Regions from separate parts of the Streptomyces sp. NPDC047917 genome, predicted to be linked through region 4. Evidence: riboswitches for the same ligand, from Rfam matches in the RefSeq annotation. Region 4 holds a riboswitch; each other region holds the start of a gene.
The links. Region 4 has a riboswitch for cyclic di-AMP ahead of ACGF8B_RS07335 (M23 family metallopeptidase). Riboswitches for the same ligand answer to the same signal wherever they lie in the genome.
Positions count from the first base shown of each region.

Region 1: another riboswitch for cyclic di-AMP. It lies ahead of ACGF8B_RS10110 (transglycosylase SLT domain-containing protein); the one in region 4 lies ahead of ACGF8B_RS07335 (M23 family metallopeptidase).
Region 2: another riboswitch for cyclic di-AMP. It lies ahead of ACGF8B_RS22415 (transglycosylase family protein); the one in region 4 lies ahead of ACGF8B_RS07335 (M23 family metallopeptidase).
Region 3: another riboswitch for cyclic di-AMP. It lies ahead of ACGF8B_RS00070 (M23 family metallopeptidase); the one in region 4 lies ahead of ACGF8B_RS07335 (M23 family metallopeptidase).

Region 1 is NZ_JBIDCA010000004.1:58,533-60,723, forward strand. It holds gene ACGF8B_RS10105 (FAD-dependent monooxygenase) at 1-380, shown strand, start outside; gene ACGF8B_RS10110 (transglycosylase SLT domain-containing protein) at 374-871, opposite strand; cyclic di-AMP (ydaO/yuaA leader) riboswitch at 876-1,061, opposite strand; gene ACGF8B_RS10115 (ABC-F family ATP-binding cassette domain-containing protein) at 1,603-2,191, shown strand, end outside.
Region 2 is NZ_JBIDCA010000009.1:90,074-92,264, reverse strand. It holds gene ACGF8B_RS22420 (transglycosylase family protein) at 1-518, shown strand, start outside; cyclic di-AMP (ydaO/yuaA leader) riboswitch at 819-990, shown strand; gene ACGF8B_RS22415 (transglycosylase family protein) at 994-1,758, shown strand; gene eno (phosphopyruvate hydratase) at 2,047-2,191, shown strand, end outside.
Region 3 is NZ_JBIDCA010000001.1:24,763-26,953, reverse strand. It holds gene ACGF8B_RS00075 (PP2C family protein-serine/threonine phosphatase) at 1-895, shown strand, start outside; cyclic di-AMP (ydaO/yuaA leader) riboswitch at 1,134-1,286, shown strand; gene ACGF8B_RS00070 (M23 family metallopeptidase) at 1,298-2,191, shown strand, end outside.
Region 4 is NZ_JBIDCA010000003.1:84,442-86,632, reverse strand. It holds gene ACGF8B_RS07335 (M23 family metallopeptidase) at 159-980, opposite strand; cyclic di-AMP (ydaO/yuaA leader) riboswitch at 994-1,159, opposite strand; gene ACGF8B_RS07330 (M16 family metallopeptidase) at 1,396-2,191, opposite strand, start outside.

The DNA of each region.
Region 1 (2,191 bases), on a different contig from region 4:
TCGGCCGGATCGCGCTGCTCGGCGACGCCGCGCACGCCATGACCCCGAATCTCGGCCAGGGGGCCTGTCAGGCACTGGAGGACGCGGCGACACTGGCCGCCGCGCTCTCCGGCGGGGCCGGCGTCGAGTCGGCGCTCGTCCGCTACGACGCCGAGCGCCGGCCCCGCAGCCAGTCGGTCGCGCGGGCCGCCCGGCAGGCCGGCCGGATGGGGCAGCAGCTGTCCCGTCCGGTGGCCGTCGCCCTGCGCAATACGGCGCTGCGGCTCGCGCCGTCCCGGGTCACCGTCCGCGCGGTCCTGCGCCATGCCGACTGGACACCGCCGCGGCTGGGCCGACCTCGGGACGGGCCCGGCCGGGCGGTGGTCCGGTCGCCTCAGTAGGCCCCGAAGACGTTGTCGATGGAACCGTACTTGGCGGCCGCGTAGTTGCACGCGGCCGTGATGTTGGCGACCGGGTCGTAGCTGTCCATCGCGGTCCCGGGCACGTGGTAGGCCCGGAACGTCGGCTCGATGACCTGGAGGAGGCCCTTGGACGGCGTCCCGGCGGCGGCGTTCGAGTCCCAGTTGTTGATCGCCCGGGGGTTTCCGGAGGACTCGCGCATGACGTTGCGGTGGATGCCCTCGTAGCTGCCGGGAATGCCGTGCTCGGCCATCACGGCCAGCGACTCCTTGATCCAGCCGTCCAGATCGTTCGTGTACGTCGCGGACGACGCGGCGGGAGCGGTGACGGCGGCGGGCCGCGCCGGGGCCGCCGAGGCGGTGTGGGCGCCGAGCAGGGGGAGGAGCAGGGCGGCCGCGCCCGTGCCCACGGCGATGAAACCGCGGGTCAGCGTGGTGGACCTGCGACGACGGTACGTACCCGTTGCGGGCATGGTGGATTCCTCTCCGTCGCCTGCGAGGTGAGCTGTCGGGTTCAGGCTGGAGATGCCTGGCCGCGCATCTGCGTGGCTTCACCCCGAGCCGTTCCGGATTCCGGACCGGCGGCTTACCTGGGTTCCCCGCTCCTGCCGTACACGAGTGGTCGGATTGCCGGACAGCGGCAGGATTCGGCGTTCCGTCCGGATTGACGGTGACCGTAAGCGAGAAGAACCGAAGCGGACAAGACCCCAATTTCCGAATGCAATTCACCCACAAGATCGAGTAACGGGAATTTCGGTAATCCACCTCACACCGCGCGAACCACTCCCCTTGTGCGGAAAGGGAACCGAACCGCGCGGGGCGGTATCCGGTGGGCCGGACGTGACTCGCGCCACGAATTCACAAATGCGGGCATTTCGCCCGCACCTTCCGGCGCCCGCTCCGGGACCCAATGACATTGCCCTTCCGTCACCCCGTCGTTTACAGTTCTGAGGTCCTGTTGTCTCCGATTGAGGTGGACGTTGCGCATCTGAGGTTCGCGAACATCGCGCCGTACGGCTTTGCCCGTACGCCCGTCACGCCGTAGCAGTGCTTCGCGCTGCCCGTGACCCCGCGTGGATGCGACCTCGGTGCCTGAGCCGTCCCCCGATCTTCAGGACCGCCGCACCTCTTCCCATGGCCCGGTCGCTGCGTGGTGCTCGCATACGAAGCCCCCTTCACCGCGCTTGCGAATGCGAGGAACACCATGGCGACTCCCACCACCCCTCATGCCTCTCTCACCTGCTCCGCCCTGACCTTCCGGTGGCCGGACGGCACCACCGTCCTCGACGGGCTCTCGCTCAGCATCGGCCGGGGACGCGTCGGCCTCGTCGGCAACAACGGCGCGGGCAAGTCCACACTCCTGCGACTGTTCGCCGGCCAACTGCACCCGTCCCAGGGGTCGGTGACCGTCGGTGGCAGCCTCGCCCACCTTCCGCAGAACATCACCCTCGACACGACACTGCGGGTGGACCGGGCCCTGGGCATCGCCGAGCGGCGCGAGGCGCTGCGCGCCGTCGAGGCCGGGGACGTCGACGAGAAGCACTTCGAGACGATCGGCGACGACTGGGACGTCGAGGAACGGGCCCTGGCGACACTGGGCTCGCTCGGCCTCGGCGGCATCGAACTCGACCGCACCGTGGGCCAGTTGTCCGGCGGGGAGACCGTCCTGCTGAGACTGGCCGCGCTGCTGCTGGAGCGCCCCGACGTCCTGCTCCTGGACGAGCCCACCAACAACCTCGATGTGCTCGCCCGCCGCAGGCTCTACGAGGCCGTCGACTCCTGGCGCTCGGGGG
Region 2 (2,191 bases), on a different contig from region 4:
ACCCGTCCGGCGACGCCACACCGTCCGACAGCGCCTCCGGCAGCGCCTCCGACGGCACGGACGCCGTGGACGGCGCCGACGGCCCGGAGAAGGCCGATGGGCCGTCAGGGAAGACCTCGCCGTCCCCGAAGCCCTCGACCACCCCCTCCCCGGACGCGTCCACCGGCGCCCCCTCCGGAGCGCCCGACGCCTCCGGCTCGCCCGACGCGTCCGGCGGCACGGGCGGCAAGCACCGCGGCGCGCCGGCCGCGGAGAAGGGCGGCGGCACGGGCGGCGGCGGCCGCGAGGCGGGCCGTCATGCCTCGCGCGGCGGCGGCGACGCGCGCGACACGGCCGACACGCCCGCCGACGGCACGTACACCGTTCACGCCGGTGACAACCTCTGGTCGATTGCTGATGCACAGAACATCCCCGGTGGCTGGCCCGCGCTCTACGAGGCCAACAAGGCTGCTGTCGGCGCCGACCCGGACCTCATCCTCCCTGGCCAGAGCCTCGATCTCGACGTGAAAGCCAAGTGAGGACAGTCTGATAATCGACTAAAAGCACCCTCAAAATCGGGGCAGTTCAGGGACCTATGTCCGCTTATGCGTAAGTGAGACATGGGTCTCTTTGCGTCAACTGGCGTGTCGCGCCCGGGGAGCCCTTCCGCATCACGTCCGACCTGCGGAAACGATGGTTCTTCAGATGCAAGTACGGGCTGATTGTCCGATGTGTCCATCTTTGAATGTGAGGGTTGCGTATGTTTACGGTCGGAACCGCTCGCACCGCGGGCCCCGTCGACCGTCACGCCGAATCCTGCCGTCGGTCGAAGGGAACAGACGCGTAAAGCGCCGTAGGCAGGAGCGGGGGACCCAGGTAAGCGCCGGGCCCGATCGTCGAAAGACGCATCAGGACCGGCTTGGGGTGAAGTCGCGTGCTAGGACGTGCGACCGGGCAACTCACTTGGCCCGAACCCGACAGCTCACCTCGTAGGCGTCGGTGAGGAGAAGTTCCATGCTGCTTTCCAGCAAGGGCAAGCACCGCCGCCCGTCCAAGGCCGTCCGTATCGCCACGCTCGCCGGTGTCGCCGGTGCCGCAGTCGCCGTGCCCCTGATGGGCGCGACCGGCGCCTCCGCCGCCTCCGTCGCCACCTGGGACGCCGTCGCCCAGTGCGAGTCCGGTGGCAACTGGTCCATCAACACCGGCAACGGCTACTACGGCGGTCTGCAGTTCTCGCAGTCCAGCTGGGCCGCCGCCGGCGGTACGCAGTACGCCGCCCGTGCCGACCTGGCCACCAAGGCCCAGCAGATCGCCACCGCCGAGAAGCTCCTCGACATGCAGGGCCCGGGTGCCTGGGGCTGCGCCGGCGCCGGCAACCTGACCAACGACGGTGTCGACCCGGGTGTCAGCACCGGCTCCTCGAACTCCACCGCGAACTCCGGCGCCTCCGAGCAGCAGAGCGCCCCGAAGCAGCAGTCGCAGCCGGCCCAGCAGGCCCAGCCGAAGCCGGCCGAGCGCACCGAGGCCCCCGCCGCCTCCCGCTCGGACCGCTCCGCCGCCCCGCAGGCCGAGTCGAAGAAGACCGTCACCACCCCGACCGGCGAGAAGGTCAAGAAGGGCGACGGCGAGTACAAGGTCGTCTCCGGCGACTCGCTGAGCAAGATCGCCGCCGACAACAAGGTCGAGGGCGGCTGGAAGCACCTGTTCGAGCTGAACAAGGACATCGTCAAGGACGCCGACCTGATCTACCCGGGTCAGCAGCTGCACCTGACGAAGTAGTCGCGGCTCTCTCCTCCCGGGCACCGCCCCGGTCCGGCGCGCGTTTCCCCGTGTGCGCCGGACCGGGGCACTGCCGTTCGCGCTCGGGGGAGCGCCGGATCGTTCAAGTGTTGTAGTTACTGGTCAGTAAATTTTTGGCTGTTTGCCCGGCAATGTGTGCCCTCGGGCCCTTTTTCGTCCCAGGGGTCGGGCGGTCGGCCGACTGATCGGGCCGGGCCGGTTAGGCTCTTGTCGCAAGGCCAAAGCGACCCTGCACAACCAGCGTCATATCCCAGAAGGAGATGCCTCGTGCCGTCCATCGACGTCGTCGTAGCCCGGGAAATCCTCGACTCCCGCGGAAACCCCACGGTCGAGGTAGAGGTCGGCCTCGACGACGGCAGCACGGGCCGTGCTGCCGTTCCGTCCGGCGCCTCCACCGGTGCGTTCGAGGCCA
Region 3 (2,191 bases), on a different contig from region 4:
GGCCGTGCCGCTGATCGAACTGCTGACCCTGGCCACCGTCTCGGTCCTCGCGGTCGTGATCAACGGGGTCGTACGGCGCGGCAACGAGCAGCTGGCCTCCGCGCGGTACATCGCGGAGACCGCCATGCGCGCGGTGCTGCCGCAGCCGGCCGACCGGACCGGCGGGCTGCAGGTCGCGGCGCGGTACGAGGCGGCGCAGGCGGACGAGTTCGTCGGCGGTGACCTGTTCGCCGTGTCGGACACCCCGTGGGGGGTACGGCTGGTGGTCGGGGACGTGCGGGGGAAGGGGCTCGACGCGGTGGAGACGGTGGCGGTGGTCATCGGGGCGTTCCGCGAGGCGGCCGAGCAGGAAGCCTCGCTGGAGGGGGTGGCGGGACGGCTGGAGCGGGCGCTGGCCCGGGAAGAGGCGCGGCGGGGCGGGCTCGACGTGCTCGAAGGGTTCATCACGGCCGTGCTGGCCGAGATTCCGACCGGGCTGTCCCGGGTGCGGATCGTCAACCGGGGGCACCCCGAGCCGATCCTGCTGCATCCGGACGGGGCGCTGGACGTGCTGAAGCCGTCGGTGCCCGCGCTGCCGCTCGGGATGGATCTGGGGGCGTGGCCGGAGTACACCGACGAGTGGGATCTGCCGGCCGGGACGACGCTGCTCCTCTACACGGACGGTCTCTCCGAGGCGCGGAACATCGAGGGGGTCTTCTACGATCCGGCGGCCCGGCTGCGCGGGCGGATCTTCCCGGGGCCCGAGGAGCTGCTCTCCGCCCTGACCGACGACGTACGGCTGCACACGGGCGGTGAGTCGACCGACGACATGGCGCTGCTCGCGGTCGCACGCCCGGCTGAGGGGCAGCCGGACCGGCGGAGGACCGTGCCGATCGTGGGTGCCGAGGAGGCGTGACGGGGCGATGCCACCGTGCGTAACCGAAAGGCGCCGCTCCGCATAACGTTTGACGCAATGTCAGAAACAGGGTAGTGGCTGAGGGTCGGTCAACTCGTCCGATTCCACCCGCTTGTGTCCCGTAAAGTCCAGGCCAAGGAAGTGAACGATCAGTTGGAACGGCTTGGAATACGGCCCCGGTGTCTATTAACGTTCGATAACGCAGCGCGGTCGTCCCAGCCGTCGTCAGTGGCGGCACCGCGCGCGAGCGCCGAATTCCGCAAGGGAACCGGGGAACCACCTACATGGGGTGAATCGGACACCTGTGTCTCGTGAGAGGCAGAGGGGCCCGTAGGAGACCTTCCTGCTCCGAACCCGTCAGCTAACCCGGTAGGCGAGAAGGAAGGAAAGGAGTGCGCCCCCGTGGCGTCCAACAAGCCTGCCCCCGAGGCCCCGTCCCGGTTCGATTCCGACTACGGCACCGAGCCCGGAGGCGACTTCACCGGCAATTTCACGGCTGAGTTCACCGCTGAGCCCGACCGTGGCTGGGACGAGTGGAACCCCACCGAGGAGTCCGTCCGCCCGGTGCGCGGCAGGCACCGCGTCGCCAAGCAGCGCAACGGCCTCGCCCGCAGCTCCACGGTGCTGGGTGTCGGCGTCATAGCGGCGGTCGGCGCGGGTGGCATGGCCACCGCGCAGAGCAAGCCGCCGGTCTCCATCTCCGTGCCCGACTCGATCAAGGACAACCTCCCCGACGCCAAGTCCCTTCCGGGCGTGGGCGCTTTGTTCTCCGACGAGTCCGAGGCCGACAAGACCGAGGTCGCGGCCGCGACCGCCCCGCTCACCACCGCGGGCATCACCACGGCCGAGGCCGAGCAGGGCACGACGGACGCGGGCGAGGCGCTCCGCGCCCGCATCCTCCAGCAGGCCGAGCAGCAGCAGGACGCCGCCGACGCCGAGGCCAAGGCGGCCGAGGAGAAGAAGGCCGCGGAGAAGGCGGCCGCCGAGGCCAAGAAGCAGCAGGACGAGGCCGAGGCCAAGGCCGCCGCCGAGAAGAAGAAGGCGGAAGAGGAGGCCAAGAAGAAGGCGGAGGCGCTGCGGCTGGCCAAGCTCGCCGCCAGCTACGCCATCCCGACCTCCTCGTACACGATCACCTCGACCTTCGGCGAGGCCGGCTCGATGTGGTCCTCCGGCTACCACACGGGCCTCGACTTCGCGGCCCCGACCGGCACCCCGATCAAGGCCATCCACAGCGGCACGGTCAAGTCGGCGGGCTGGTCCGGCGCGTACGGCTACCGCACGGTGCTCGAACTCGAC
Region 4 (2,191 bases):
TGCGGCCGCATTTCCGATGCCGGGCGGGAATTCATGAATATCTTTTGGCCGCGGGGCGGTACGGCGGCCGGTCGTCCCGGGCGGCCGGGATCGCCGGACACGTCGAAGGCCCCGGCGCGCTGCCGGGGCCTTCGACGAGGTGGTGCGGTGGGCGCCGGTCAGACGCGGACGCCGTGGGCGCGCAGGTACGCGACCGGGTCCATGTCGGAGCCGTACGACGGGGTCGTCCGGGCCTCGAAGTGGAGGTGCGGTCCGGTGGAGTTGCCGGTCGAGCCGGAGAGGCCGATCTGCTGACCCGCGCCGACGCTCTGGCCGACGGAGACGCCGATCGAGGAGAGGTGGCCGTACTGGGTGTACGTGCCGTCCGTCATCCGGAGCACGATGTTGTTGCCGTACGCGCCGCCCCAGCCGGCCTCGACGACCGTGCCGGCGCCGACGGCGACGACGGAGCTGCCGGAGGCGGCGTGGAAGTCGATGCCGGAGTGGCTGCCGGAGGACCAGAGCGAGCCGCTGGACTTGTAGCCGGTGCTCACGTACGAGCCGGCGACCGGAAGCTGGAAGGAGCCCAGGCGGGTGCGCTCGGCGGACCGGGCGGCGCGGGCCTTCTCGGCGCGGGCCCCGGCGGCACGCTCGGCCTCGGCCTTGGCCTCGGCCACTGCCCTGGCCTTCGCCTCGGCCTTCTTCTTGGCCTCGGCCTTCCGGTGGGCCTCGGCCTTCGCCTTCGCGGCGACGTCGGCCTGGTGCTGCTGGACGTCGGCCTGGGCGTCGATCCGCTCGGCGAGGGTCTTGTCGATGGCGATGACCTGGTTGAGGCCGGTATCGCTCACGGAGGGTGCGTCGGAGTCCGCCGCGGAGGCGGGAGCGGCCAGGCCGCCGATGACGCCGGTGGTGGCCAGAGCCGCGACGCCGACGGCCTTCGCGCTGCCGCGCTTCAGTCGGCTCGGGGCACGGTGCTTCCCGGTGACACGGGTGAACGCCATGGAGGGGCTGGTCCTTTCCTTCCTTCTCGCCTACCGGGTTAGCTGACGGGTTCGGAGCAGGAAGGTCTCCTACGGACGCCCCGGCCCATCCGGGCTCAGACGTCCGATTCACCCCAGGGACTGCGTGGGTCCCCGGCTCCCCAGGCTCGCGCCTGACGGGGACTCGGCGATGACTGTCCGGTACGTCGCGGATGCGGCATACGAGTGACGGGCAGTCGAGCCGACGCTAAGCGGGGGCGCTTTCATTCACCAAACGGACAGGCCGTTTTGTAGCGCATCCCACAGGGCAGACAGGCAACCTTCCCTCAGAACGGACAAAAGGGAAGACCCCGGCGAGATCGCGCTCGCGAGGGCCTTCCTTATGTCCCGATACGCAACGAAACGGCGGGACGTACGTGTCGTGGCGGGCTGGTCGTCAGCCGGTGACCACCGACACTTCTCCGATGCCCAGGGCACGGACGGGCTCCTCGATCCGGGCCGCGTCGCCGACGAGGATCGTGACCAGCCGGTCACCCGGGAAGGCGTTGACGACCGCCGCGGTCGCCTCGACCGTGCCGGTCTCCGCGAGCCGGGCGTACAGCCGAGCCTGGTAGTCGTCCGGCAGGTGCTGCTCGACCTGGTCGGCGAGGGTGCCCGCGACGGAGGCAGCCGTCTCGAACTTCAGGGGCGCCACACCCACGAGGTTCTGCACGGCCGTCTCGCGCTCCTCGTCGGTCAGGCCCTCGGCCGCCAGGGTCCGCAGGACCGTCCACAGGTCCTTGAGCGCCGGCTCGGTGGATTCGGTGTCCACCGAGCCGCTGATGGCGAGCATCGCGGCACCGGTCGCCCCCGAGGCGGAGTCCGCGGCCGAGGAACGCAGTACCTGGGCGAAGGCCCGCACGCCGTACGTGTAGCCCTTCTCCTCGCGCAGCACCCGGTCGAGCCGGGAGGTGAGCGTGCCGCCCAGGCAGTACGTGCCGAGCACCTGGGCCGGCCACACGCTGTCGTGCCGGTCGGCCCCGATCCGGCCGATGAGCAGCTGGGTCTGCACCGCGCCCGGACGGTCGACGATGACCACCCGGCCGGTGTCGTCGGCGGTGATCGGCGGGGCGGGGCGCGGCGCGGCGGTGTCTCCGGACCAGTCGCCGAGAGTGTCGGCGAGCAGGACGTCCAGGTCGATGCCGGTGAGATCCCCGACCACCACGGCGGTCGCCGTGGACGGCCTGATGTGG